One region of the Pantoea phytobeneficialis genome, then DNA from elsewhere that is predicted to be linked to it. Evidence: predicted binding sites of a transcription regulator. Region 1 holds the regulator's gene; each other region holds the start of a gene.
The links. The regulator sigma-54, encoded in region 1, starts transcription at its own class of promoters, with help from an activator protein. The targets are predictions, from matches to a motif close to GTTGGCACANNTTTCGCTNT.

Region 1 (9,800 bases):
TTTGTCAGCGTATTGATCGCTGATCGCCATCGTCACGCGCGGCGACAGGGTTTTATCATCCAGAGAGATATCGGTCACTCGACCAATCACCACGCCGCCAATCTTGACCGGCGAGCTGACTTTCAGGCCGCCGATATTATCGAACGTGGCATACAGCTTCCATGTAGGTTCAGTCCCCAGCGACTTCAGGTCAGCAACACGCAGGCTGAGAAACAGCATTGCCAGCAGAGCCAGCAGCATGAAGACGCCTACCCAAATTTCGTTTTTCTTGCTTTGCATTGCATCATTTCCCAAACATCAGTGCTGTCAGCACAAAATCCAATCCGAGTACCGCCAGTGAAGCGTGCACCACGGTACGCGTCGTCGCCCGACTGATCCCTTCCGAGGTCGGGATGGCATCATAGCCATTGAACAGCGCAATCCAGGTTACCGTAATGGCGAAGACTGCGCTTTTGATAATGCAGTTGATGACATCAGTACGGAAATCCACGGCATTTTGCATCGCGGACCAGAAGAACCCTGGATCGATCCCCTTCCAGCTGACACCCACCAACGCGCCGCCCGCAATCCCCACAGCCGTAAAAATCAACGCCAGCAGCGGCATGCTGATAAAACCAGCCCAGAAACGCGGTGACACCACGCGGCGCAGCGGGTCGACTGCCATCATCTCCATGCTGGAGAGCTGCTCAGTCGCCTTCATCAGGCCAATTTCCGCCGTCAACGCCGATCCTGCGCGCCCGGCAAACAGCAAGGCGGTGACCACCGGGCCAAGTTCACGCAGCAGCGACAGCGCCACCAACATGCCAAGGCTGGTTTCCGCGCTGTAGGTGGTGAGAACCAGATAGCCCTGCAATCCCAGCACCATACCGATAAACAACCCGGAAACCATGATGATCAGCAGTGACATGACGCCCACGCTGTAGAGTTGCTTAATCAGCAATGGCGCGTGTTTGCGAAACGCCGGTTTACCCACCAGCGCATGAAACAACATCATTCCTGCGCGACCAAACGCCGCACAGGTGTTTATCCCCTGACGTCCAAGTGACGCCAGCGCCTGTAACAACATCAGTTTAGGTTCTCCCTGCTTGGGTCAAATCAGCCAGATAATCCCCGGCCGGAAAGCGGAATGGCACCGGGCCATCCGCATGCCCCTCAATAAACTGGCGCACGCGTGGATCTGCGTTTTGTCGCAATTCAGGCGCACTTCCCTGAGCAATAACTTTTTGCCCGGCAACAATATAGGCATGATCCGCAATGCTCAAGACCTCTGGCACATCGTGCGAAACCACAATGCAGGTTACGCCCAGCGAATGGTTCAACTCATCAATCAATTTCACCAGCACACCCATAGTGATCGGATCCTGACCGACAAAGGGTTCATCAAACATGATCAGATCCGGCTCCAGCGCAATCGCGCGCGCCAGGGCAGCACGCCGTGCCATACCGCCCGACAGTTCCGCCGGTTTGAGTTGTGCCGCGCCGCGCAGCCCCACCGCCTCCAGCTTCATCATCACCGTGCTGTGCAGCAGCTCCGGCGGTAATTGCGTATGCTCACGCAACGGCCAGGCGACATTGTCAAAGACGCTAAGATCGGTAAAAAGTGCCCCCGACTGGAACAACATGCTCATTTTTTTACGCACTTCATACAATCTGCTGCGCGACAATGAGGGAATGTTCTCATCGTGAAACCAGATTTCACCTTTATCCGGTTGCAGCTGGCCACCAATCAGACGAAGTAATGTGGTTTTACCAATACCTGACGGCCCCATGATGGCGGTAACTTTGCCCGCCGGTACCGTTAAGGATATGTCGTCGAAGATGGTGCGATCTCCGCGCGAAAAGCTCACGCCACGAACCTCAACCAGATTCGCTTGTTGCTGGATCATCTTTACCTCTTAATGGGGATCGGGCGTTATCGTGTCCGGGGATGGTAGCCTGTAAGGCCGCAATGCACGAGAGTTTTACAGAAACTTACCCACCCGGTGTGGCGAAAACCGCCTTAAAATTTACTTTTGCCTCTCAGACAGTCAAAATCAGCGCCTGTTTCAATGCGCTAATGTTTTTACCCGTCGGTCAAGGTGTGCCGACACCCCCGGCCATCAAGGATTTTTCATGTTCGTAGCCACTGCCCTGCTGTTCATTGGATTGATTTTACTGGCTTACGGTGCTGACCGATTAGTTTTCAGTGCCGCGATCCTCAGTCGATCCTTTGGCATCCCGCCATTAATCATCGGTATGACGGTGGTCAGCATCGGCACTTCGCTTCCAGAATTGATCGTCTCTTTCTCCGCCGCGCAACATGGGCAGATGGATTTAGCAGTAGGCACAGCTCTGGGTTCGAACATCACCAATATTTTGCTAATCCTGGGCGGCGCGGCGCTGCTGCACCCCTTAACCGTCCACTCCAATCTGATTCGTCGCGAACTCCCGTTAATGCTGCTGGTCTCACTGCTGAGCGGCATCATGTTGTTTGATAATCATCTTAGCCGCCTCGATGGTGTGGCTTTGTTGCTGATTGCGCTGGTTTATCTGTTGGTGGTGATCCGCATCGCGCGCCGTGCCGAACGCGAGAACAATGACACCCTGACGCGCGAACAATTAGCCGAGCTACCACGCGATGAAACCGGTAATACCGTGGCCTTCCTGTGGCTTGCTGTGGCGTTGCTAATCCTGCCTATGTCGACCCGGATGGTGATCGATAACGCGACGGTCTTTGCCGACTATTTCGGGGTGAGTGAACTGGTGATGGGCCTGACGCTGATCTCGGTAGGTACCAGCCTGCCAGAGCTGGCGACTGTGATTGCCGGGGCCATGAAAGGCGAGGACGATATCGCCATCGGCAACCTGATCGGTGCCAACATTTATAATCTGGCTATCGTACTGGGCCTGCCTGCGCTGATTCATCCGGGCAGTATTGATCCCCACGCGTTTGCCCGGGATTACTGGGTCATGTTGGGGGTTAGCGTGTTGTTCGCCCTGCTGTGCCTGCAACCGCGACGCCGAATTGGCCGGGCAGCAGGCACCTTGTTGTTAGCTGGATTTATCGTGTGGGTGTGCTGGCTGTGGCTTAGCCCCATGTTTACCCCAAGTTAATAAGGACAGACTGAGCATGTCACATCAGCGACTGGATTTTGACTTTCAACAGGCGGGCAAAGCGGTGCTGCGCATTGAGCGCGAAGGACTTGAGCAACTCGATCAATATATCAATGACGATTTCTCCCGCGCCTGCGAAATGATCTTTGCCTGTCGGGGCAAAGTGGTGGTGATGGGTATGGGCAAGTCCGGACATATCGGCAAAAAAATCGCCGCCACGTTCGCCAGCACCGGAACGCCAGCGTTCTTTGTTCATCCGGCGGAAGCCAGCCACGGTGACCTTGGCATGGTCAGCACCGATGATGTGGTGGTGGCCATTTCTAATAGCGGCGAATCCAACGAAATCCTCGCGCTAATCCCGGTTCTTAAGCGACAGAAAGTCCAGCTGATTTGTATCACCAGCCGTGCCGACAGCGCGATGGGACGTGCCGCCGATGTGCATCTGTGCGTCAAAGTGCCACAGGAAGCCTGTCCTCTTGGGCTGGCCCCAACCACCAGCACCACCGCAACGCTGGTGATGGGCGATGCGCTGGCCGTCGCGCTGCTGGAAGCGCGTGGCTTTACCCAGGAAGATTTTGCACTGTCCCATCCCGGTGGAGCTCTCGGACGTAAACTGCTGCTGCATGTCAGCGACATCATGCACAGCGGCGACGAGATCCCGCATGTCTCTCGGGATGCCTCACTGCGTGATGCGTTGCTGGAGATCACGCGTAAAAATCTCGGCCTGACGGTGATCGTTGATGACCTGATGAAAATCGAAGGCATCTTTACCGATGGTGACTTGCGTCGGGTGTTTGATATGGGTATCGATTTCCAGTCAGCCAGCATCAAAGATGTGATGACACGCGGCGGTATTCGCGTACGTCCCAACCTGCTGGCCGTTGACGCCCTTAATCTGATGCAAAACAAAAACATCACTGCGCTGCTGGTGGCCGATGACGATCGCCTGCTCGGTGTGGTACATATGCATGACATGCTGCGCGCTGGCGTTGTCTGAACAGGAAAAGAACATGAGTGTTGAAACAGCTGCAATCGAGACCTGCTATGGTCCGGTAAGCGCAGAAGTGATGGCGCGCGCAGCGCAGATCCGCCTGCTGATTTGTGATGTGGACGGCGTAATGTCAGACGGCCTGATTTATATGGGCAACAGCGGCGAAGAACTGAAAGCTTTCAACGTGCGCGATGGCTATGGCATTCGTTGCCTGCTGACCTCCGGCATTGAAGTGGCTATTATTACCGGCCGCAATGCCAAACTGATGGAAGATCGCTGCAAAACCCTCGGCATTACGCATCTTTACCAGGGACAATCGGATAAGCTTTTGGCCTGGCGCGAACTCCTGGATAAACTGTCATTATCTGCGGAACAGGTGGCGTATATCGGTGATGACCTGATCGACTGGCCGGTAATGGCCCGCGTGGGTCTGAGCGTAGCGGTCGCCGATGCGCACCCGATTCTGTTGCCGCGCGCGCATTACGTCACCCGCATTGCCGGTGGCCGCGGTGCGGTACGTGAACTTTGCGATCTGATCTTAATGGCGCAGAACAAATTTGAGGATGCCAAAGGGCAATCAGTATGAGTAAAAGCAGGCGTTGGATAACGCTGATTCTGGCCCTAATCGCTCTGGTGCTGATTGGCTGGAATCTTACCAACCAGGATGAGAGCAAAGCGCCGGTTACCACCAACGACCAGGAGCCGACTTACACCAGTTCGACTTCTCACACCGTGGTGTACAATCCAGACGGTGCGCTGGCCTACAAACTGATTTCGGATAAAGTGACCTACTTTGCTGCCGATGAACTGAGCTGGTTCGATAATCCGGTGATGACCACTTACGACGTGAATAAAATTCCGACCTGGTCTGTGCGCGCCGATAAGGCAAAGCTCACCAAAGATCGTATGCTTTATCTTTACGGCCACGTTGAAGTGAACACCCTGACGCAGGATTCGGAGCTGGAACGCATTAAAACCGATAATGCGGTGGTCAATCTCGTCACCCAGGATGTTACCTCAGACGATCAGGTCACCCTTTATGGCCGCAGTTTTAACTCTACTGGCATGAAGATGCGCGGCAACTTACGGACGAAAAATGCCCAGTTGATTGAAAAGGTCAAATCCTCCTATGAAATCCAAAATGAAAAACAACAGCCTTAAATTACTGCTGGTCAGCGCCCTGTTAGCCACCAGCTTGCCCGCTCTGGCATTAACCGGGGATTCTGACAAACCCGTGAATATCGATTCAGAGAATCAGTCGCTGGATCTGCAAGGCAATGTCGCTACCTTTACCGGCAACGTCATCGTGACTCAGGGATCGATCAAGATCACCGCCGACAAAGTCGTCGTCACTCGCCCGGGTGGTGACAGCAAAAAAACCATCGTTGATGCCTGGGGCAACCCGGCAACCTTTTATCAGATGCAGGACAACGGTAAGCCGGTACAGGGTCATGCGGCCAAATTGCACTATGAACTGGCGAATGACTTTGTTGAGCTGACGGGTAACGCCTACATTGAACAGTTGGATAGCAATATCAAAGGCGATCGCATCACCTATCTGGTGAAAGAACAGAAAATGCAGGCCTACAGTCAGGGCCAGAGCAAACGCGTGACCACCGTGCTGGTGCCGTCGCAGTTGCAGGACAAAAACGGTTCATCCCAGAGCCAAAAGAAGAGTAACTAATTTCTATGGCCACACTGATCGCTGAAAACCTGGCGAAAGCCTACAAAGGCCGCCGCGTGGTAGAAGACGTTAGCCTGCAAGTTAAATCCGGCGAAATTGTCGGATTGCTTGGCCCCAACGGGGCCGGTAAAACCACCACCTTCTACATGGTGGTCGGAATTGTGCCGCGCGATGCCGGTCGTATTGTGATTGATGATGAAGACATCAGCATTCTGCCGCTGCATGCGCGTGCCCGTCGCGGCATTGGTTATCTGCCGCAGGAAGCCTCGATTTTCCGTCGCCTCAGCGTTTACGACAACCTGATGGCCGTATTGCAGATCCGTGACGATCTCAGCGAAGAGCAGCGTCAGGATCGAGCCAACGAACTGATGGAAGAGTTCCACATCGAACACCTGCGTGACAGCATGGGCCAGGCACTCTCCGGCGGTGAACGCCGTCGTGTCGAGATTGCCCGCGCGCTGGCTGCCAATCCTAAGTTTATCCTGCTGGATGAACCATTTGCCGGTGTTGACCCGATTTCCGTCATTGATATCAAGAAGATCATTGAACATCTGCGCGACAGTGGGTTGGGTGTGCTGATTACCGACCACAACGTACGCGAAACCCTTGCCGTTTGTGAACGCGCTTACATCGTCAGCCAGGGGCATCTGATTGCTCACGGCACACCCGATGAAATACTTGCAGATGAGCAGGTTAAGCGTGTTTATTTGGGCGAAGAGTTCAGACTCTGATAAGGTGTCGGAACCTCCGACGTTTGCTTAGGAAATTCAATCCGGATTATGAAGCAAGGTTTGCAACTCAGGCTCAGCCAACAGCTGGCGATGACACCCCAGTTGCAGCAGGCAATTCGCTTGCTGCAACTCTCTACGCTTGAACTCCAGCAGGAATTACAACTGGCGCTGGAAAGCAACCCATTGCTCGAACAATCAGAACTCCATGAAGAAGTAGACGCACGCGAATATCAGGAAAGCGAAGCCCTCGACACCCGCGAGGCGCTGGAACAGAAGGACATGCCGGAAGAGCTGCCGCTCGATGCAACCTGGGATGAAATCTACACCGCCGGAACGCCTTCCGGTACGGGTACCGATTACCAGGATGATGAGCTGCCGGTCTATCAGGGCGAAACCACGCAGTCGTTGCAGGATTATCTGATGTGGCAGGTTGAGCTGACACCGTTCACCGATACCGACCGCGCCATTGCGACTTCGATTGTCGATGCCATTGACGACACCGGTTATCTCACCGTGACGCTCCAGGATATTTGCGACAGCATCGGTGATGAAGAACTGACGCTGGAAGAAGTGGAAGCGGTATTGAAACGCGTACAGCGTTTTGATCCGGTCGGCGTTGGCGCACGCGATTTGCGTGATTGCCTGCTGGTGCAGCTGTCCCAATATGCCGCCGATACGCCGATGCTGGCGGAAGCACGGTTGATTGTGAGCGATCATCTTGATCTGCTGGCCAATCACGATTTCCGTAGCCTGATGCGCATGACGCGTCTGAAAGAAGATGTGCTGAAAGAGGCAATGTTGCTGATTCAGTCGCTTGATCCGCGCCCAGGTCAGTCGGTCAACACCAGCGAGCCTGAGTATGTCATCCCGGATGTACTGGTACGCAAGGTCGGCACCCGCTGGACAGTTGAGCTAAATGCCGACAGCGTACCGCGTCTCAAAATTAATCAGCACTACGCTGCGATGGGCGGTGCGGCGCGTAATGACAGCGACAGCCAGTTTATCCGCAGCAATTTACAGGAAGCCAAATGGCTGATTAAGAGCCTGGAGAGCCGTAACGACACGCTGCTGAAAGTGACTCGCTGTATTGTCGAGCAGCAGCAGGCGTTTTTTGAACAGGGCGAGGAGTACATGCGTCCGATGGTGCTGGCGGATATCGCCCAGGCCGTGGATATGCATGAATCCACCATTTCCCGTGTTACCACGCAGAAGTACTTGCATAGCCCGCGTGGCATCTTTGAACTGAAATATTTTTTCTCCAGTCATGTGAATACCGAAGGTGGCGGCGAAGCCTCCTCGACGGCAATTCGTGCGTTGGTGAAAAAATTGATCTCTGCGGAAAATCCCGCAAAACCCTTGAGCGACAGCAAACTGACCTCCATGTTATCTGAACAGGGCATCATGGTGGCCCGCCGTACGGTTGCTAAGTATCGCGAGTCTTTGTCCATCCCGCCCTCGAATCAGCGCAAGCAGCTGGTTTGAATGTATTGAGAAGGAAGACCTATGCAAATAAACCTTACCGGACTGAATGTAGAGATTACCGAGCCGCTGCGCGAATTTGTAAATAGCAAATTTGCCAAACTGGAACACTATTTTGATCGGATTAATCAGGTCTATATTGTTCTGAAAGTGGAAAAGGTAACGCAGATTGCTGATGCAACACTGCATGTGAACGGCGGTGAATTGCACGCGACATCGGAAGCGGAAGACATGTACGCGGCGATTGACGGATTGATCGACAAGCTTTCCCGTCAGTTGACCAAACATAAAGATAAACTGAAAAAACACTAACCTTCACGCTTGCAGAGTACTGATAGGTTCGGTACTCAGAGCACAGAATGGGGCGGGCTGACCGCCCCGTTTTGTCATCTGCGCAAGCGCCAACAGGAGACACTGCATTTTTCCCGTGATAAGGGGTAAAGTGGGTGATCCTCGCGGCTATGTGAACTCGCAAGTGAAACGATGATGAACAACGATCTGACACTGGAATTGAGCTCGGTCCTTACGCTGGACTGCACCCGCAGCGGCGTACACTGCCAGAGTAAAAAACGTGCGCTGGAAATAATCAGCGAACTGGCAGCCAAACAGCTCAATCTGCCTCACCAGACGCTTTTCGAAGCGATCCTCACCCGTGAACGCATGGGCAGTACCGGTATTGGCAATGGTATTGCCATTCCACATGGCAAACTGGAGGAGGACACGCTGCGCGCCGTAGGCGTGTTCATTAGCCTCGATCAACCTATCGCTTTTGATGCGGTGGATAACCAGCCTGTGGACCTGCTGTTTGCGCTACTGGTGCCCGCAGACCAGTGTAAAACCCATCTGCATACATTATCGCTGGTGGCAAAACGTCTGGCAGATAAAACCGTCTGTCGCCGTCTGCGCGCTGCGCAGAGCGATGAAGAACTCTATGCCATTATCACAGAAGCGCAGGAAGACCACCCTTAAGCGACAGATACTTTTACCGGCCAATGCGCCGGTTTAAAACGGGAGAAATGTGATGGTGCTGATGATCGTTAGCGGTCGGTCAGGCTCAGGAAAATCAGTCGCGTTGCGTGCGCTTGAGGACATGGGGTTTTACTGTGTCGATAACCTGCCAGTGGTATTGCTGCCAGAACTGGCCAATACCTTAAGCGAACGCAACATCTCTGCTGCCGTCAGTATCGACGTGCGCAATATGCCGGAATCACCGGAGATTTTCGAAACCGCGCTTAACAACCTGCCGGACTCGTTTTCGCCACAGTTGCTGTTCCTCGACGCCGATCGCAACACGCTGATCCGTCGCTACAGCGACACACGCCGCCTGCATCCACTCTCCAGTAAGAATTTGTCACTGGAAAGCGCGATTGATGAGGAGAGCGACCTGCTTGAACCACTGCGTTCACGGGCTGACCTGATCATTGATACCTCCGAGATGTCGGTGCATGAGTTGGCTGAAATGCTTCGCACCCGTCTGCTGGGTAAACGCGAACGCGAGCTAACGATGGTGTTTGAATCCTTTGGCTTCAAGCATGGCATTCCGATTGATGCCGATTATGTGTTTGATGTGCGTTTTCTGCCTAACCCACACTGGGACCCAAAACTGCGTCCGATGACCGGCCTTGATCGCCCGGTGGCCGCGTTCCTCGACCGGCATACTGAAGTGCACAACTTTATCTATCAGACACGCAGCTACCTTGAATTGTGGCTCCCCATGCTGGAAACCAATAATCGTAGCTATCTCACTGTCGCAATCGGTTGTACCGGTGGTAAGCATCGTTCGGTCTATATCGCCGAACAACTGGCCGACTATTTCCGTTCG
Region 2 (9,800 bases), 1.3 Mb from region 1:
CAGCGGGCAGCATGTTGGTGGATCATGTACAACGCATCAGTCACTGGCCGGAACAAGGCTGGCTGGCGGAGATTCACCACAGTGAAAAATGCAGCGGGGGGGCCGCGCTTAACGTGTTGTTCACACTGGCGCGTATGCAGATTGATTTGCCGCTGGCCGGGGTGGGGATGATCGGCGAGGACAGCGACGGTGATTTTATCGTGCAGTTGCTGGACCAGCATCAGGTTGATCGCCGCCTGGTACAGCGCACCCGAAGCGTGAACACCGCCATGACCCAGGTGATGACCACACCGGATGGTCAGCGTACGTTTTTTCATGCCCGCGGGGCCAATGCACAGCTCGATTTACCGCATTTTGCCGCTATCCATACCTCCCATCGCATCTTCCACCTCGGTTATCTGTTGCTGCTGGATTGCCTTGATTTACCGGATGAACATTGGGGCACGCGCGGTGCCCATCTACTGGCGCAAATGCAGCAGCGCGGCTATCTGACCTCGCTCGATCTTGTGTCGCGCGTCGGGGAGTACCAGGCGCTGGTGGTGCCCGCACTGCGCTGGCTCGATTATCTGGTGATTAACGAACTGGAGGCGCAATCCCTGACCGGTGTCAGGCTGCGCAGCGCGACGGGGATCGCACCGCCTGACGCCTTTGCGGCGGCGGCGACCTGGCTGGTGCAGCAGGGCGTCCGGCGACGCGTGGTGATCCATGCGCCAGAAGGGGCATGGGGCCAGGAGGTCAACGGTGAAGGGCGCTGGCAACCGGCGTGGCAACTGACGCCAGAAGAGATTGTTGGCAGCGTCGGGGCCGGGGATGCCTTTTGTGCCGGCGTGTTATACGCCAGTCATCAGGGCTGGCCAATGACCGAGACGCTGAAGCTGGCGCATACCTGCGCCTGTTTTAATCTGCACGCGGCGAATGCGCTGGACGGCACCCGGCCACTGGCCGAGATGCAGCGCTGGATGGATCAGGCGATTTGTGTGACATGCACGGCAGAGGCCGGGCGCATCACATCCGCAGAGAAAACATAACCCAGACCACGGATGGTGCGGATCAGGCTCGGCTGATGCGGGTTCATCTCAATCTTGCGGCGCAACCGCATGATCAGCACGTCAATGGTACGGTCGAACACATCCAGCGTTTCGCTGTGGGTGAGCTCCAGCAACTGGTCGCGCGTCAGTACTTTACGGGCATGACACACCAGGGCGCGCAGCAACGCATATTCACCCTGAGTTAACGTCACCGTCTCACGCTGGGGGTTAAACAGTTGGCAGCGCGTTTCATCCAGTCGCCAGCCGTTAAACTGCCAACCCTCGTCCTGGGTGCTGACGGGTTGCGCCAGCCGACCACAACGGCGTAATGCTGCACGCGCCCGTGCAACAACCACGCGGGGATTAAACGGTTTGGCGATATAATCGTCAGCGCCCATCTCCAGACCCACCACCATATCCGCCTCTGATCCCATGCCCGTTAGCATGATCACCAGCAGCTCAGGCCGTTGGCGCTGCATTTGCTGTAGCACCAGCAGACCATTGGTGTCCGGCAGCATCATATCCAGCATCACCAGCGAGATTTCCGGGTGTTTATCCAGCAACGTCAGCGCATCTTTTCCCTGATGGCAGCTGAATACGGTAAAAACATGTTCACTCAATACATCGTGCAGCAGTTCGCATACCGCGCGATCGTCATCCACTACCAGAATTGCGGGCTTCATTACGGGCCTCTTTTGTTATGGAAGGGTTAACGAGAGTGTATACCGACCACTTTTGCCTGCTTAATCAGGCAACAGAAACGTGAGCGGCATCGCCTGACAGAGTTTGAAAGCGTGCGTTACCGCAATCTTTTTTCGCTACCCGGTTGACGGATGGGAAAACGATTGCGCGCACATGGTGCAATGCACCATAATCGCGCCTCGTTCTGGTTCAGAATTGTCTGAGTCTAAGATACAGTCGTGAAGGTAAACGATTGCGTCCTGTTATGGCATAGCAATTGCTATGAGGACAGGGGGAAAGGAGTTTAGTAACAAGGCGGATTGATGGCCGAGCATGCAGCCGTCTGCCTTTTCCCGCAACAATAACGCGCATGCACACCCCATTGGCAAGAGAACGCACGTCAGTGACGTCTCCCCATCACGAGAGATGATGATGTTAGAAAAACTATTCAAGCTAAAAGCGCACAACACAACGGTCCGCACCGAAGTTATCGCGGGCATAACCACCTTCCTGGCTATGGCCTATATCCTGTTTGTTAACCCAAGCATTTTGGGTGCGACCGGTATGGATAAGGGCGCGGTTTTCGTGGCCACCTGTCTGGCGGCGGCAATCGGCTGCGTGCTGATGGGCCTGATTGCGAACTACCCGATTGCGCTGGCGCCGGGTATGGGCCTCAATGCCTTCTTTACTTACACCGTGGTGCTGCACATGGGCTACACCTGGCAAATCGCGCTGGGTGCGGTGTTCCTGTCAGCCTGTATCTTCTTTGCGTTGTCGGTGTTCAAAATCCGTGAATGGATTATCGCCAGTATTCCGCTGCCGTTGCGTGCCGGGATTGCTGCCGGTATCGGCCTGTTCCTGGCGCTGATTGCGCTGGAAGGCGCGGGTATCGTGGTGGATAACCCGGCGACCCTGGTGGGCCTGGGCGATCTGACCAAACCTGGCCCGCTGCTGGCGCTGCTGGGCTTCGTCATCATCGTGGTACTGGAAGCGCGTCGCGTGACCGGTGCGGTGCTGATCGGCATCCTGATCGTCACCTTCCTGTCGATGGGTATTGGCCTGACGCCGTTTGGCGGCGTGTTCTCTGCACCGCCGTCTATCGCTCCGACCTTTATGCAACTGGACATCGCCGGTGCCTTTAACGTGGGCCTGGTGAGCGTGATTTTCGCCTTCCTGTTTGTCGACGTGTTCGACAACACCGGTACGCTGCTGGGTGTGACCAAGCGTGCGGGTCTGGCGGATGAGCAGGGCAACGTGCCGAAAATGGGCCGTGCGCTGATCGCCGACAGTGCGGCTGCGCTGTTTGGTTCTCTGCTGGGGACTTCAACCACCACCAGTTATGTTGAATCGGCAGCGGGCGTCAGCGCCGGTGGCCGTACCGGTCTGACCGCGATTGTCGTGGCTATTCTGTTCGTGCTGAGCCTGTTCTTCTCGCCGCTGGCGGGTAGCGTGCCGGTATTCGCCACTGCGCCTGCGCTGCTGTTCGTGGCGGTGCTGATGGCTTCTGGCCTGGCGGAGATTGACTGGAAAGACATCACCACGGCTGCGCCGGTGACGGTCACTGCGCTGACCATGCCGCTGACTTACTCGATTGCTAACGGTATCGCGTTTGGGTTTATTACCTGGACGGTGGTGAAGCTGCTGAGTGGCCGTACCAAAGAGGTGAATGCGGCGCTGATTATTATGTCGATCCTGTTTGTGATTAAGCTGGGTTGGTTGAGTGCGTAATTAACCTCACCCTGGTCCCTCACCCTAACCCTCTCCCGCAAGCGGGAGAGGGAACAGATTGAGCTAGCGCCCTCTCCCGCAATCGGGAGAGGGAACAGATCGAGCATATGGCACATCTCCCTCTCCCTTATGGGAGAGGGCCGGGGTGAGGGTCACAGACCGCACCTGCCCAGAGGGCCGGGGTGAGGGTCACCAACCGCACCGGGTCCTACCTGAACGGCGGTTCATTAAACGTGCGTAATTTGCGCGAATGCAATTTATCACCCTCCGCCCGCAGCAACTCCACCGCACAAATCCCAATCTGCAAATGCTCCGAAATCGCCCCTTCATAGAAGCGATTCGCCTGGCCTGGCAGCTTGATCTCCCCGTGTAGCGGCTTATCTGAAACGCACAACAAAGTGCCATACGGCACACGGAAGCGGTACCCTTGCGCCGCGATTGTCGCGCTCTCCATATCCACCGCCACAGCGCGACTCAGGTTAAAGCGCAACGCCGAAGCGGAGTAACGCAGCTCCCAGTTACGGTCATCGGTGGTCACCACGGTGCCGGTACGCAGGCGTTGTTTGACCTCTTCACCCGGCATGCCGCTCACCGCTTTGGTGGCGTCGTACAACGCGCGCTGTACTTCGGCAATGCTGGGGATCGGGATATCCGGCGGCAATACGCTGTCCAGCACATGATCGTCACGCAGATAGGCGTGGGCCAGCACATAATCGCCAATGGTCTGGCTTTCGCGCAGGCCGCCGCAGTGACCAATCATCAACCACGCATGGGGACGCACCACCGCCAGATGGTCGCAGATGGTTTTGGCATTGGATGGCCCCACGCCGATATTCACCAGCGTAATGCCGCGACGATTGGGTGACGTCAGGTGCCAGGCGGGCATCTGGTGCTTCTTCCACGCCAGGTCCGACATCATCGCTTCCGGGTCCTGGGTCTCTTTGGTGATCACCACATCGCCAGCACAGGCAAGGCTGTCGTAAGGTGTGTTCGGATCCTGTACTTGCTCAATCGCCCAGCGTACAAACTCATCGACATAACGCGTGTAGTTAGTGAACAGCACGAACGGCTGAAAGTGCTCAACGGCGGTGCCGGTGTAGTGACGCAGACGCGCCAGCGAGAAGTCGGTACGCAGCGCATCAAAATGCGACAGCGGGAACTGCGCGTCGGCGTTGAACAGGCCATCGGCGGTTTCATCACCAATCTGCGACAACTCGGTGGTGGGGAAATGACGGGCGATGCTGGCGCTCATGGAACGATCCAGCGACAGGTCCGAACCGTCGATCACGTAAGGGTAGGGGATCTCCTGCTGAGAGGGACCGACCTCAATCACCACCTCGTACTCTTTCTCAATCATCGACAGTTGCTCGCTCAGGTAATGACGCAGCAAGGCCGGACGGGTAATGGTGGTGCTGTAGCTGCCGGTATGGGTGAAGCGGCCCCAGGCACGGGTGCGGTTCTGCTGCGGGCCATCGCCCGCCCAGGTAAGGCGCAGTTCCGGGTAAACAAACAATCCCTGCTGCCGTGCCGTTTCATCCGGCAGACGTCCCTGTTCGGTAAAGTCACGAATTGCGCTGCGTAAAGCCGCAACCGCGTTGTCGTACAGGCGTTCCAGTTCATCCAGCGCCTGCTGGCTGCTGATGCCGTTCCGTTGTGTAGTCATAGGTTCTCCCTCCGAAATTTGGGCCGATTTGGCTATAGCATAGCGGGTAAACCCCTCAGCACCATGAAGAATCTGTGATCGACCGCATTCTGCACCATCAGAGTGCTGGTGCGTCGGCAAACGCTGGCTATGGTTAAGATCAGCAGACGTGTTCCCGCCGCTTTAACGCGCTGTCGGTGCAAAAACTTGTCACCAATGCTTACCTTTGGCGAGGTTTTTGCTTAATCGTTAACCGTGGCCCTGCTGGCCACTCATCGCACTTCGTTAAGTTTCAGAAATTGATTTCTCCCAGGCCGTGGTATGGCTCCGTTCCTGACCCGTTGAGGATTGAAAGCATGTCTTTGAAATTCATACAAGTACCATTGAAGGTCGTGATTGCTGGTTGCCTGAGTGCGGCGTTTTATGCCCAGGCAGACATTAAAATTGGTGTAGCCGGACCCTTTTCCGGCCCTAATGCCACTTACGGCGCACAGTATTGGAAAGGTGCCACTCAGGCGGCGGATGATATCAACGCTGCCGGAGGCATTAACGGTGAGAAAATTGTGCTGGTGCAGGGCGATGACGCCTGTGAACCAAAACAGGCGGTGGCGGTAGCCAACCGTCTGGTGGATCAGGACAAAGTGCTGGCGGTGGTCGGCCATTTCTGCTCCTCCTCCACCATGCCCGCCTCTGAAGTGTATGACGATGCCGGTGTGCTGGCGATCACCCCCGGTTCCACCAACCCACAAATCACTGAACGCGGCATGAAAACCATGTTCCGTATGTGTGGCCGTGACGACCAACAAGGGGCGATTGCGGCTAACTACATCATCGATAAGTTGAAGGCCAAACGCGTGGCGGTGATCCACGATAAAGACACCTACGGTCAGGGGCTGGCTGATGCGACCAAAGCGGCGCTGGAAAAACGTGGCGTCAACGAGGTGTTATATGAAGGTCTGTCGCGTGGTGAGAAAGACTTCAACGCGCTGGTTACCAAAATCGCCTCGGTGAAACCGGATGTGGTCTACTTTGGCGGTTGCCACCCGGAAGCGGGGCCTCTGGTGCGTCAGATGCGTGAGCAGGGCGTTACGGCTGCCTTCTTCTCCGGTGACTGCATCGTGACGGAAGATATGGTGACTGCTGCCGGTGGCCCACAATACACCAAAGGGGTCTACATGACCTTTGGTCAGGACCCGCGTCAGATCCCGGATGGTAAAGCGGTGATCGCCAAGTTCCGCGCGGGTGGTTTTGAGCCGGAAGGTTACACCCTGTATGCCTACGCCTCGGTGCAGGCACTGGCCGCTGCGTATAAAGCCGCAGGGAAAGATAACGCCAAAGCCAGCGACTGGCTGAAAGCGAATAGCGTCGATACCGTAATGGGTAAAAAAGCCTGGGATGGCAAAGGCGACCTGAAAGTCTCGGATTACGTGGTCTACCAGTGGGACGATAAAGGCAAATATCACCAGCTGTAAGCTGACACGCGGCCCCGCGTGCAGCGGGGCCATTCGCGATTGGGCGCGAGGTTTGCGCTCCCCTTAAGCACGGGACTTGCATATGGACGCCTTCTTTCTTCAGCAACTGGTGAACGGCCTGACGCTGGGCGCGGTTTACGGGCTGATTGCTATCGGCTACACCATGGTGTACGGCATTATCGGCATGATCAACTTCGCCCACGGCGAGGTGTATATGATCTCCGCCTATCTTTGTGCCATCGGGCTGGGCCTGCTCAGCTTCTTCGGCATCCACTCCTTTCCACTGCTGATTTTCGGCACCCTGATCTTCACTATCGTCATCACCGCCGTGTATGGCTGGACCATTGAGCGCATCGCTTATCGCCCGTTACGCAACTCCACCCGTCTTGCGCCGTTGATTTCGGCGATTGGGATGTCGCTGATTTTGCAGAACTACGTGCAATTGAGCCAGGGACCGAATCAGCAGGGCATCCCCACGTTGATGAGTGGCGTGCTGCGTATGGAGATTGATGGTGGCGTGGTGCAAATCACCTGGACCAAAGTGTTTATCCTGATTGCCGCTCTGTGCGGCATGGCGCTGCTGACGTGGATTATTCAGTACACACGGCTGGGGCGGATTTGTCGTGCGGTGCAGCAGGATCGGCGCATGGCCGCAATTCTCGGTATCAACACCGATCGGGTGATCTCGCTGGTGTTTATGATTGGTGCGGCAATGGCCGGGCTGGCCGGGGTACTGGTGACCATGAACTACGGCACCTTTGATTTCTACATTGGCTTTGTCATCGGCATCAAGGCGTTTACCGCTGCGGTACTGGGCGGTATTGGTTCGCTGCCCGGGGCGATGCTCGGCGGTCTGCTGCTCGGGGTGGCGGAAGCGCAATTCGCCGGACTGGTGAACTCCGATTACAAAGATGTTTTCTCTTTTGCCCTGTTGGTGGTGATCTTGATCTTCCGGCCACAGGGGCTGTTGGGACGACCGCTGGTTGCCAAAGTGTGAGGACGCCGAAATGAGTGCAATGACGCAATCTGTGGATGTGCGCCAGTCGCTGCTGGATTGTCTGATGGCCGGGCTGGTGGCGCTGGTGGTGTTTGGACCGATCGTCGGCGTGGTACTGGATGGCTACAGTTTTCATCTGTCGCCACTGCGGGTCGCGCTGCTGGTGGGGGTGGTGGTGATGGGGCGACTGCTGCTCAGCCTGTTGCTGCAAACTCCGACCGGACAACGCTTCGCCCGCAAGTTCGAAGGCAGCGATGACGGGGTATATGTCCGTGAGCCGGGCCACCGATCAGCGCTGCGCTGGGTCCTGCCGCTGGTGGTGGTGCTGGCGTTGGCCTTTCCGTTCCTTTCCAGTAAATACCTGCTGACGGTAGCGATTCTGGGTTTAATTTATGTGTTGCTCGGCCTCGGGTTGAATATCGTGGTGGGGCTTGCCGGGTTGCTGGACCTCGGTTATGTGGCGTTTTACGCCATCGGCGCTTATGGTCTGGCGTTAGGTTATGAGTATCTCGGCCTGGGTTTCTGGAGCATGTTGCCACTGGCGGCCTTGATGGCGGCCTTTGCCGGGGCGCTACTCGGTTTTCCGGTGCTGCGGATGCACGGTGATTACTTGGCGATCGTCACCCTCGGGTTTGGTGAAATCATCCGTTTGATCCTCAACAACTGGCTGGCCTTTACCGGCGGTCCCAATGGTGTCTCGGTGCCGGCACCGACCTTTTTTGGTCTGGAGTTTGGCCGTCGCGCACGCGAGGGCGGTGTCCCCTACAACGAGTTTTTCCATCTCGACTACAACCCGAACATGAAGTTTATCTTTATCTATGTGGTGCTGGTTCTGGTGGTGTTGCTGGTGTTGTGGATCAAACATCGCCTGACGCGTATGCCGATTGGCCGCGCGTGGGAAGCGCTGCGCGAGGATGAGATCGCCTGTCGCGCAATGGGGCTGAATCATGTGCTGGTCAAGCTGTCGGCGTTTATGCTCGGCGCGTCCACCGCCGGGATCGCCGGGGTGTTTTTCGCCACCTATCAGGGCTTTGTCAATCCAACCTCGTTCACCTTCTTTGAATCGGCGCTGATCCTCGCCATTGTGGTGCTGGGCGGGATGGGGTCGACGCTCGGCGTGGTGCTGGCGGCTTTTGTGCTGACGGTCGCCCCGGAGCTGTTGCGCAGCTTTGCCGAATATCGCGTGTTGTTGTTTGGCATGTTGATGGTGCTGATGATGATCTGGCGACCGCGTGGCCTGGTACGTACCGCGCGCGTGGGTGTACCGCTGCGTAAAGGAGTGCGCCATGAGTGATGCGATTTTGCAGGTGAATAACCTGATGATGCGCTTCGGCGGTATTAAGGCGCTGAACGACGTCAGCCTGGCAGTGGAGCGTGGTTCGGTGACATCGTTGATCGGCCCGAACGGCGCGGGTAAAACCACGGTATTTAACTGTCTGACCGGTTTCTATCGCGCCACTGGCGGGCGCATCACTCTTAACGCCAATCAGCGATCGACCGATGTGATCCAGGTACTGGGGCAGAAAATTCATCCCGGTGACTGGCTGCATCCGGCGCGGCTGGGTTCACGTATCTGGTACAAAATGTTTGGTGGCGCGCATCTGGTGAACCGCGCCGGGCTGGCGCGTACCTTTCAGAATATCCGCCTGTTTCGCGAGATGTCGGTGGTGGAGAACCTGCTGGTGGCGCAGCATATGCAGGTTAACCGTCAACTGATCGCTGGCATCCTGAATACCCGTGGTTATCGCGAAGCGGAGAATCGCGCGCTGGACCGGGCATTTTACTGGCTGGAGAACGTTGACCTGGTGGGCAGCGCTAACCGACTGGCGGGCACGTTATCTTATGGACAGCAGCGGCGACTGGAGATTGCCCGTGCCATGTGTACCCGCCCGGAGCTGATCTGCCTTGATGAACCGGCGGCAGGCCTGAACCCGGTGGAGACCGAGGCGTTAAGCCAGATTCTGCATCGGCTGCGCGCCGACCATCGTATCAGCGTGTTGTTGATTGAACACGATATGCCGATGGTGATGCGTATCTCCGATCATATCGTGGTGTTGGATCACGGCGACGTGATTGCGCAAGGCACGCCGCAGCAAATCCGTCATGACCCACGGGTGATTGCCGCCTATCTCGGCGCGGAAGAGGAGGATGACCATGTCTGAACCGATGCTGAGCTTTGAACAGGTGGACGTATTTTATGGCCCGGTGCAAGCACTGAAGCAGGTGTCGCTGACGGTTAATGAAGGCGAAAC
Region 3 (9,800 bases), on a different contig from region 1:
GCCTGGAGAAACAGATCGGCGATCAGTTGCTGCATCATTCTGCCGCCACTGCCATGTGCTAATTCAATTGATTTCATCATTCACTTCCTGACTTCTGTACTGATACCAGGCCGCGCAGGCCCCTTCCGAGGAGACCATCAGCGCACCAAAGGCGTTTTGTGGATTGCAGCCCTTGCCGAACATCGGACATTGATGCGGTTTACAACGCCCGGTGAGCACATCGCCACAACGTGCGCGCGGGTCGTCACTCACCTGCTGCTGCTGTGGCCGGAATCTGACCTCCGCATCATAGGATTGATACGCCTCCGTCAACTGAACACCGGATTCCGCAATCACCCCCAATCCGCGCCATTCAGACGCCCCTCGGAGGCAAAAAACCTCGCGCATGGCTTGCTGCGCCAGCAGGTTTCCCTCATCCGGCACCACACGTTTGTATTGATTCTCCACCCGGCTTTGCTGCTTGATTTTTTGCTCCACCAACATCAACACGCCCTGCAATAAATCCATCGGCTCGAAACCCGCCACCACCAGTGGCCGCCGGAAATGCCGGGGGATAAACTCATAGGCGGCAGTGCCGATCACCATGCTGACATGACCCGGTGCCAGGAAGGCGTCGATGCGGTTATCCGGCTGCGACAGCAGGCTGCGCAGGGTGGGGATAAGCGTAATGTGCTGGCAAAAGAAGAAGAAATTGGTGACCTGTTGCGCTTTGGCCTGTTGCAGCGTAATGGCCGTGGCGGGCATGGTGGTTTCAAAGCCGAGAGCGAAAAACACCACCTTACGGTGTGGATTCAGACGCGCCAGCGTCAGGGCATCCATCGGTGAATACACCACCCGTACATCCGCCCCCTGCGCTTTGGCCTGCATTAGCGAACCCTGTCTGCCCGGCACGCGTATGGCGTCGCCGAAGGTACAGAAAATCACTTCAGGATGGCGGGCAATTTCAATGCAGCTATCAATGCGCCCCATCGGTAACACGCATACCGGACAGCCCGGACCGTGGATAAAATCGATGTTATCAGGCAGCAACTGATCGAGGCCAAAACGGAAGATGGCGTGGGTATGTCCCCCGCACACCTCCATAATCTGCAACGGATGCTGTGCATCGTAATCCAGCAATGGCGCCCGCTTATTCAGGGTTTCAATCAGCTGCATCACGCGGGTGGGATCGCGATATTCATCAACATAACGCATCAGCCACGCTCCTCGCCGTACAGCAAGGCCCCGACATCAGGTTCCATGTCGAACATGTTTTGCAGCGCATCGAGGGTGTCACGCGCCTCCGCTTCATCAATGATGCTCATGGCAAAGCCAACGTGCACCAACACCCACTGGCCCACCGCCGCATCACCCACCAGCGTTAAATTGACATCGCGCTGCACGCCACACACATCCACTTTCGCGTCATTACCCTGGCGCTCAACAATCTGGCCCGGAATGCCTATGCACATCGCTCGCTCTCCAGCCAGTTAATCCACGCTTCCATGCCTGCGCCGCTGGTGGCGGAAACCAGCATGATCTGGATATCCGGGTTGACCTCGCGGGCATAGGCCAGACAACGGTCGACATCGAATTGCAGATACGGCAACAAGTCAATTTTGTTAAGCAACATCAGCGAAGCCGCAGAAAACATATACTTATATTTTAGTGGCTTATCCTCACCTTCCGTCACCGAGAGCAGCGCAACTTTGTGGCGTTCACCCAAATCAAAACTCGCCGGACACACCAGGTTGCCGACGTTTTCAATAAACAGCACCCCGTTGTCTGCCAGCGGCAGACGCTGCATCGCCGTCTGAACCATTTGCGCATCCAGATGGCAACCTTTGCCGGTATTCACCTGAATCGCTGGTGTGCCCGTGGCGCGGATGCGTGCGGCATCATTTACCGTCTGCTGATCTCCCTCGATCACCGCGCAGGGCACCTTGCCCTGTAACCGTTTCAGGGTTTCGGTCAGCAGGGTGGTTTTACCGGAGCCAGGGCTGGACACCAGGTTCAGCACCAGTTGACGCTGCGCAGTAAAAGCGGCGCGATTCGCCTGCGCCAGCTGATTATTTTTATCCAGCACATCAAGCTCCAGCTCCAGCATCTTACGCTGGCTGATACCCGGTGCATGGGCTTCGGCCACGCCGTGCCCATAATGCAGATCGCCATGCTCACTGAGGTTTATGCCAGAAATCCGCGGCACCCGACGTGGTGCCGGGGCAAACGGGGCGCTGCGAAACGCCGAATGCGGGTTACGCTCATCGCCTTCGATATACAGGTTGCCTTCACCGCAACCACAGGTACTACACATGATTGATCTCCTGATCGATTTCCAGCCGCTTAATTTGCACGCCATCATCCGCCACGATGCGCAGTTGATGACCGCCACATTGCGGGCACCGTCTGACGCGCTGCGTAAGCAGCGTGATGTACTGCTGGCAATCGTGACACCAGCACTCCGCCTCCTGCTGATGAAGATGAAGTTCACACCCTTCAGCCAGGGTGCCCCGGCACGTCAGTTCAAAGCAGAACTGCATCGCGCTGGTCTCCACGCAAGAAAACGCCCCGACCTCCAGCCAGACCGCAGTGACACGGCGTGCGCCATGTTGTCGTGCGTGGTTATCGATCAGTTCGACTGCGCGTTGACAGAGGGTAATTTCGTGCATGCTGCCTCCTGGGTTCACTGAGGGCTGCTAATGCAAAGACGGTGCCAGCGCGGCGGCGTGTCGATGTCAAAGATGACGAAATGACATGTCACTGACGGTTTTTTTGCAACGGTGATTTATAGATTAACCATAAAATTCAATACGTTAAAAACATGGCACGAAATGTGCCTTAGGGGAATATCCGCACAAACAGAGTGATTTAATAATGGATATTAGGGAACTGAGTGACAAAGCAGCCTACATCGCTGATAAGCATCAACGCTTGCAGGCACAGTGGAAACAATACGGCAACGCCTTAGTTCAGGGGATAACCCTGTCAAAAGCCAAACTGCACCACACCATCGCCTGCACACCGGGGGATGACTTGCGCTTCTTCTTATTTGAACACTTCGTCATTCATATTCAGCCAGGCGAAGGCTTTAACAATCACCGTATCGAGTACTTTCTCGCACTGCCGGATGACAGCGATAAGATATTGATTGGTCATGCCAATATCGACAATGACGGTTGCATCGACAATGCCTTCAGCAATCGCGATCGCGAGAAAGTACTTACCCACTATCTGGAACTGATTCAGCCGATTTACGACAGCCTCTATCTGGCGGTCCATGAAAACACCCCGGTGTCGATGGAACGGCTACAACAAGCCGCCGTGGCGTAAAGAGGTTGAGGGTGTCGAAAACTGTCGAAGCGACAGGTTATCGGCATGATTTCGTCATTAATGACGACAGTCACCAGAGGAATCCGTTGGTGAACCGTTTTGTAATCGCTGATTCAACATTATGCATTGGTTGCCATACCTGTGAAGCGGCCTGCGCGGAGACGCACCGGCAACAGGGTTTACAGTCGATGCCGCGTTTAAAGGTGATGCGCAACCGGGACGAATCCGCCCCGCAGTTGTGCCGCCACTGCGAAGACGCCCCTTGTGCCAGCGTCTGCCCGGTGAATGCCATTAACCGTGTGGATGGCGCGGTACAGCTGAACGCTAACCTGTGCGTCAGCTGCAAACTGTGCGGCATAGCCTGCCCGTTTGGGGCTATCGAATTTTCCGGCAGCCGCCCGTTACACATCCCGGCAGACGTCAACAGCCCCAAAGCGCCTGCCGCCCCTGCCGATCCCCTGCGCGTTAGTTCGCTGCTGGACTGGGTTCCTGGCATTCGTGCTGTCGCGGTGAAATGTGATCTGTGCAGCTTCGATGAGCAGGGTCCAGCCTGCGTGCGCACCTGTCCGACGAAAGCGCTGCAACTGATCGACAACACCGATATCGCCAAAACCAGCAAACGCAAGCGTGAACTTACGCTGGCGGGTGCGCTGGGTGATTTAAGCCTGTTCAGCCAGCCAGAGGCACGTAAATGAATGTTTTTTTTCTGATCCACTGGGCACTGACCGGTCTGATGCTCAGTGCGTTACTGGCGGGCATCTCCGCGTTTAACCGGCACATCAGTGGCGTTGTTGCCGGTATCGGTGGCGCGATAAGTTGTGCGTTGCTGCTGGCAGCCAGCGTCCAGGGCCTGCTCGGATTCAGCGCCATCCTGACGCTGTGGCGTTGGCAGCTACAACTGAATAGCTTTAACAGCATATGGTTAGTGACAGTGTCACTCTGCGGCCTGTTTATCTGCCTGTTTAACGTAAGCTGGCATCGGCATTCTCAGGTTAAAGCCAACGGTTTGCTGGTCAATCTGATCCTCGCCGCCGCGACTGTTGCTCTGCTCGCCGCTAACCTCGCCACCCTGGTGGCGATGGCCGAAATTGTCGCGCTGGCAGGCTACTTCCTCACCGGATGTCGCAAGTCCGGCCAACTCTGGTTTGCACTGGGTCGCCTTGGCACGCTTCTGCTGGTCGCTGCCTGTTGGTTGCTGTGGCAGCAGTTTGGCACGCTGAGTTTTGACGGATTACGCCTGGCGCTCCAGGGGGCGGCGCTCTCTCCGCTGGTGTTGCTGTTAAGTTTGCTCGGCTTTGGTCTGCTGGCGGGCATTATTCCGCTGCACGGCTGGGTACCCCAGGCGCATGCCAATGCCCCGGCTCCGGCCGCAGCGCTGTTTTCCGCCGTAGTGCTGAAGGTAGGGTTGTACGGCATGATCAGCGTTTCACTGATCGCCGACGTGTTGCCGCTGTGGTGGGGGGTGCTGGTGGTGGTGCTCGGTATGGTGACCGCCTTTACCGGCGGGCTGTACGCCCTGATGGAGCACAACATCAACCGCCTGCTGGCTTATCACTCGCTGGAAAACATCGGCATTATCCTGCTGGGCGTGGGTTGCGGCTTTATCGGCATTGCGCTGCACCAACCGGCGCTGGTGGCGTTGGGGATGATCGGTGGCCTCTACCATCTGTTTAATCACAGCCTGTTTAAAACCACGCTGTTCCTCGGCGCTGGCGCGGTGTGGTTCCGCACTGGTCAGCACGACATTGAGAAACTGGGCGGGATTGGCAAGCGTATGCCGCTGATTTCGTTGGCGATGCTGGTGGGTTTGATGGCGATGGCCGCCTTGCCGCCGCTTAATGGCTTTGCCGGTGAATGGGTGATCTATCAGTCATTCTTCCAGTTAGGCAACCAGGCTTCCTTTATTGCGCGTGTCCTTGGGCCGCTGCTGGCGGTTGGACTGGCGATCACTGGCGCGCTGGCGGTGATGTGTATGGCCAAGGTCTATGGCGTCACCTTCCTCGGCGCACCCCGCAGCCCGGAGGCCGAACAGGCCACCAACCCGCCCGGCCTGATGAATATCACCGTCGTTCTGCTGGCGTTGGGTTGCGTGATTGCCGGTGTCGCGACTCCCTGGTTGCTGCCGTTGCTGCAACATGCCATCCCACTCCCACTCAACACCGCGCAGACGCTGGTATCGCAACCGCTGATCGCCCTGCTGCTGATTATGACGCCACTGCTGCCTGTGCTGTTGCTGGTGCTGTTCCGTGGCGAACGCCTGCCGCACCGCACTCGTGGCCCGGCATGGGTTTGTGGCTACGACCACGAAGCAGCGATGGTGATCACCGCATCGGGTTTTGCCCAACCGGTGAGAGCGGCCTTTGCGCCCCTCCTCGCCTTACGCAAACACCTTAATCCGGTGCGATGGGTGCCTGGCTGGCGGGGTGACGGGATCGCCATCACGTTCCGGCGTCTGGCATTTATTGAACTGGCGATTTTGCTGGTCGCGGTCATCGCCTGAGGAACCACTATGACGACGTTATTTTTTGCCCTTACCCAGGCGTTGGCCTTATTTCTGGCTGCGCCCTTGCTCTCCGGCATTTCGCGCATGGCCCGCGCGCGCTTGCATAACCGGCGTGGTCCTGGCGTGTTGCAGGAGTATCGGGATCTGTTCAAGTTACTCGGTCGCCAGAGCGTGGCACCCGCCGCTGCGGGTTGGGTTTTTCGCCTGATGCCGCTGGTGATGGTCGGCGTGATGTTGACCATTGCTACTGCGCTGCCGGTGGTTACCCTCACCTCGCCGTTGCCGCCAGTTGGCGACCTAATCACCTTGATTTATTTGTTCGCCATCGCCCGCTTCTTTTTCGCCATTGCGGGCCTGGACACCGGCAGTCCGTTCACCGGCATCGGTGCCAGCCGCGAGACGATGCTCGGCGTGCTGGTGGAGCCGATGTTGCTGCTCGGCCTGTGGGTGGCGGCTCAGGTGGCAGGCAGTACCCATATCAGCAACATTGCCATGACCGTCCATGCCTGGCCGCTCAGCCACAGTCTGACGCTGTTGCTGGCGCTGGCCGCCTGCGCCTTCGCCACGTTTATCGAGATGGGGAAACTGCCGTTTGACCTGGCGGAAGCCGAGCAGGAGTTGCAGGAGGGGCCACTTTCCGAATACAGCGGCGCAGGCTTTGCCGTACTGAAGTGGGGCATTTCGTTAAAACAGTTAGTGGTGCTGCAAATGTTTGTCGGGGTGTTTTTGCCCTGGGGGCAGATGCACGCCTTTAGCTGGGGTGGAGGGGTACTCGCCGTGGTACTGGCCATCGTCAAACTGATTGCCGCTGCCCTGCTGATCGCGCTGTTTGAAAACAGCATGGCACGCCTGCGGATGCTCGAAACGTCACGTATTACGTGGGCCGGTTTTGGTCTGGCCTTTTTAGCCTTCGTCTCCTTGCTGGCGGCGTAATTGCAGAGAACTTATTTCATGTCTGAAGAGAAAATCGGTCAACACTACCTTGCTGCACTGCACCTCAAGTTCCCCCACGCGGTGCTGGAGGAGAGCTGGCAGACCAAAGATCAAATCACCATTACCGTCAAACTCAACATGCTGCCGGAAATTGTCGAATGGCTGTATTACCAGCAGGGAGGCTGGTTATCGGTGCTATTCGGCAATGATGAACGCCAACTCTGCGGCAGCTATGCGGTTTACTACGTACTGTCGATGGAGAGCGGCACCAAATGCTGGATCACCGTCCGGGTGGCGGTAGACGCCCATCGACCAGAGTTTCCATCGGTGACGCCACGCGTCCCTGCTGCCGTCTGGGGTGAACGCGAAGTCCGCGATATGTATGGCTTGCAACCAATTGGGCTGCCGGACGAACGTCGTCTGGTGCTACCGGACGACTGGCCCGATGAACTCTACCCATTGCGTAAAGACAGCATGGATTATCGCCAACGTCCGGCCCCTACCAGCGATAGCGAAACCTACGAATTTATTAATGAACTGGGTAGCAGCAAGAACAATGTGGTGCCCATCGGACCGCTGCATGTCACCTCCGATGAGCCTGGCCATTTCCGCCTGTTTGTCGACGGTGAGAATATTATCGATGCCGATTATCGCCTGTTCTACGTCCATCGCGGCATGGAGAAACTGGCAGAAACCCGCATGGGATACAACGAAGTCACCTTCCTCTCCGATCGCGTGTGCGGCATCTGTGGCTTTGCCCACAGCACCGCCTACACCTCTTCGGTGGAGAATGCGATGGGGATTGTGGTGCCCGCGCGCGCGCAGATGATCCGCTCGATTTTGCTCGAAGTGGAGCGTCTGCACAGCCATCTGCTGAACCTCGGTCTGGCCTGCCACTTTGTGGGTTTTGACTCCGGGTTTATGCAATTTTTCCGCGTGCGTGAGTTGTCGATGAAGATGGCGGAGATCCTGACCGGCGCACGTAAAACTTACGGGTTGAACCTGATCGGCGGAATTCGTCGTGACCTGATGAAAGACGACATGATACAGACGCGCCAACTGGCGCAGCAGATGCGCCGCGAGGTCTATACCCTGACCGACATTCTGCTCAGCACGCCCAATATTGAATCGCGCACCGTGGGCATTGGCCGTCTTGATCCGGGTATCGCACGCGATTTCAGTAACGTCGGTCCGATGGTGCGCGCCAGCGGCCACGCTCGCGACACCCGTTCCGACCACCCGTTTGCCGGTTACGGCCTGCTGCCGCTGGAGGTACATACCCTTGCCGGTTGTGACGTGCTTTCGCGGCTTAAAGTGCGCATCAATGAAGTGTTCACCGCGCTGAATCTGATTGATTTCGGCCTTGATAACCTGCCTGGCGGCCCCCTGATGGTGGAAGGGTTTACCTACATCCCGCAGCGTTTTGCTCTCGGTTTCTGCGAAGCGCCGCGCGGTGACGATATCCACTGGAGCATGACCGGCGACAACCAGAAGCTGTTCCGCTGGCGCTGCCGTGCGGCGACCTACGCCAACTGGCCGACGCTGCGCTATATGTTGCGCGGCAATACGGTGTCCGATGCGCCATTGATCATCGGCAGTCTCGACCCCTGCTACTCCTGCACCGATCGCATGACGGTGGTGGATGTACGCAAAAAGAAAAGCCAGGTGGTGCCGTACAAAGAGCTGGAGCGCTACAGCATTGAGCGCACCCATTCACCGCTGAAATAGTCGGGAGTCATCATGTTTAGTTTTATTAAAAACGCGCTCAAAGGCGGTATCGCGACCGAATCTTATCCCTTGCGACCCATCGACGTGGATGACAACTTCCGCGGTAAACCCGAGCACAATCCGCAGCAGTGCATCGGTTGTGCTGCCTGCGTTAATGCATGTCCTTCCAATGCGTTAAGCGTGGCAACCGATCTCGAAGCCGGGCAACTGGCGTGGAGCTTTAACCTCGGGCGCTGCATTTTCTGCGCCCGCTGTGAAGAGGTGTGTCCAACCGCCGCAATTACCCTGTCGCAGCAGTTCGAACTGGCGGTGTGGAACAAAGCCGATTTGCTGCAACAGGCGCTTTTTCCGCTGTGCTATTGCCGGGAATGTGGTCATCCCTTCGCGGTACAAAAGGAGATCGACTATGCCATTGCCTTGTTGCGCCATAACGGCGACCAGGGGGCGGAAAACCGGCGGTCGGCGTTCGAAACCTGCCCGGCATGTAAACGTCAGCACAGCCTGGCCTCATCCGGCAGCGCCGTGTTTCACCGTCAGTTACGAGGAGCCAACGGATGAGTAACGTATCAGGTCCACGCGACCATAACGGCCTGCCACTGCCGCTCTCGGTGGAAGAGTCGATTGCCAGCATGAAGGCTTCATTGCTGAAAAAAATCAAACGATCAGCCTACGTTTATCGCGTTGACTGTGGCGGTTGCAACGGCTGTGAAATTGAGATTTTCGCCGCACTTACCCCGCTTTTTGACGCCGAACGCTTCGGAATCAAAGTGGTCCCCTCACCGCGCCATGCTGATATTTTGCTGTTCACCGGCGCGGTCACCCGCGCCATGCGCTCACCAGCGTTACGTGCCTGGGAATCCGCCCCGGACCCGAAAATTTGTATCTCCTACGGGGCCTGTGGCAATAGCGGCGGTATTTTCCATGATCTCTACTGCGTCTGGGGCGGGACGGACAAAATCGTGCCGGTAGACGTGTATATCCCAGGCTGCCCACCCACACCCGCCGCCACCCTGTACGGCTTCGCCATGGCGTTGGGTCTGCTGGAGCAAAAAATCCATGCCCGTCCGGCAAGCGAACAGGATTTGCAACCCGCACGCATCCTGCATACGGCGATGGTACAGCCGCTGCGCGTTCGCATTGATCGCGCGGCGCGCCGTCTGGCGGGTTATCGCTATGGACGACAAATTGCCGACAACTTCATGCACAAACTGACCGACGGCGATGGCGCAGTGCAGCAATGGCTGGCGGAAGAGAACGATCCACGTCTGACGGAGATTGTTACGCATCTGGAAAATCTGGTGCAGATGGAGCGCGTGTAATGAGTGAG

Region 2: a site for sigma-54 is predicted at 5,305-5,324, ahead of CTZ24_RS16380 (branched-chain amino acid ABC transporter substrate-binding protein). Genes of this name have one in related genera too.
Region 3: a site for sigma-54 is predicted at 2,678-2,697, ahead of hypA (hydrogenase maturation nickel metallochaperone HypA). Genes of this name have one in related genera too.

What each region holds. Positions count from the first base shown of each region.
Region 1 is NZ_CP024636.1:540,285-550,084, reverse strand. Features, by position in the region: gene mlaD (outer membrane lipid asymmetry maintenance protein MlaD) at 1-279, opposite strand, end outside; gene mlaE (lipid asymmetry maintenance ABC transporter permease subunit MlaE) at 284-1,066, opposite strand; gene mlaF (phospholipid ABC transporter ATP-binding protein MlaF) at 1,071-1,886, opposite strand; gene CTZ24_RS02415 (calcium/sodium antiporter) at 2,113-3,093, shown strand; gene kdsD (arabinose-5-phosphate isomerase KdsD) at 3,110-4,090, shown strand; gene kdsC (3-deoxy-manno-octulosonate-8-phosphatase KdsC) at 4,104-4,670, shown strand; gene lptC (LPS export ABC transporter periplasmic protein LptC) at 4,667-5,245, shown strand; gene lptA (lipopolysaccharide ABC transporter substrate-binding protein LptA) at 5,214-5,768, shown strand; gene lptB (LPS export ABC transporter ATP-binding protein) at 5,774-6,499, shown strand; gene rpoN (RNA polymerase factor sigma-54) at 6,548-7,981, shown strand; gene hpf (ribosome hibernation promoting factor) at 8,003-8,290, shown strand; gene ptsN (PTS IIA-like nitrogen regulatory protein PtsN) at 8,465-8,947, shown strand; gene rapZ (RNase adapter RapZ) at 9,000-9,800, shown strand, end outside.
Region 2 is NZ_CP024636.1:3,549,556-3,559,355, forward strand. Features, by position in the region: gene CTZ24_RS16360 (carbohydrate kinase family protein) at 1-1,028, shown strand, start outside; gene CTZ24_RS16365 (response regulator) at 965-1,711, opposite strand; gene CTZ24_RS16370 (NCS2 family permease) at 2,139-3,437, shown strand; gene CTZ24_RS16375 (AMP nucleosidase) at 3,646-5,100, opposite strand; gene CTZ24_RS16380 (branched-chain amino acid ABC transporter substrate-binding protein) at 5,436-6,551, shown strand; gene CTZ24_RS16385 (ABC transporter permease subunit) at 6,634-7,548, shown strand; gene livM (high-affinity branched-chain amino acid ABC transporter permease LivM) at 7,559-8,842, shown strand; gene CTZ24_RS16395 (ABC transporter ATP-binding protein) at 8,835-9,710, shown strand; gene CTZ24_RS16400 (ABC transporter ATP-binding protein) at 9,703-9,800, shown strand, end outside.
Region 3 is NZ_CP024637.1:529,569-539,368, forward strand. Features, by position in the region: gene hypE (hydrogenase expression/formation protein HypE) at 1-77, opposite strand, end outside; gene hypD (hydrogenase formation protein HypD) at 64-1,194, opposite strand; gene CTZ24_RS22660 (HypC/HybG/HupF family hydrogenase formation chaperone) at 1,194-1,451, opposite strand; gene hypB (hydrogenase nickel incorporation protein HypB) at 1,442-2,293, opposite strand; gene hypA (hydrogenase maturation nickel metallochaperone HypA) at 2,286-2,648, opposite strand; gene hycA (formate hydrogenlyase regulator HycA) at 2,854-3,309, shown strand; gene CTZ24_RS22680 (4Fe-4S dicluster domain-containing protein) at 3,399-4,004, shown strand; gene hycC (formate hydrogenlyase subunit 3) at 4,001-5,809, shown strand; gene CTZ24_RS22690 (respiratory chain complex I subunit 1 family protein) at 5,819-6,745, shown strand; gene CTZ24_RS22695 (hydrogenase large subunit) at 6,764-8,473, shown strand; gene CTZ24_RS22700 (formate hydrogenlyase complex iron-sulfur subunit) at 8,486-9,031, shown strand; gene CTZ24_RS22705 (NADH-quinone oxidoreductase subunit B family protein) at 9,028-9,792, shown strand; gene CTZ24_RS22710 (formate hydrogenlyase maturation HycH family protein) at 9,792-9,800, shown strand, end outside.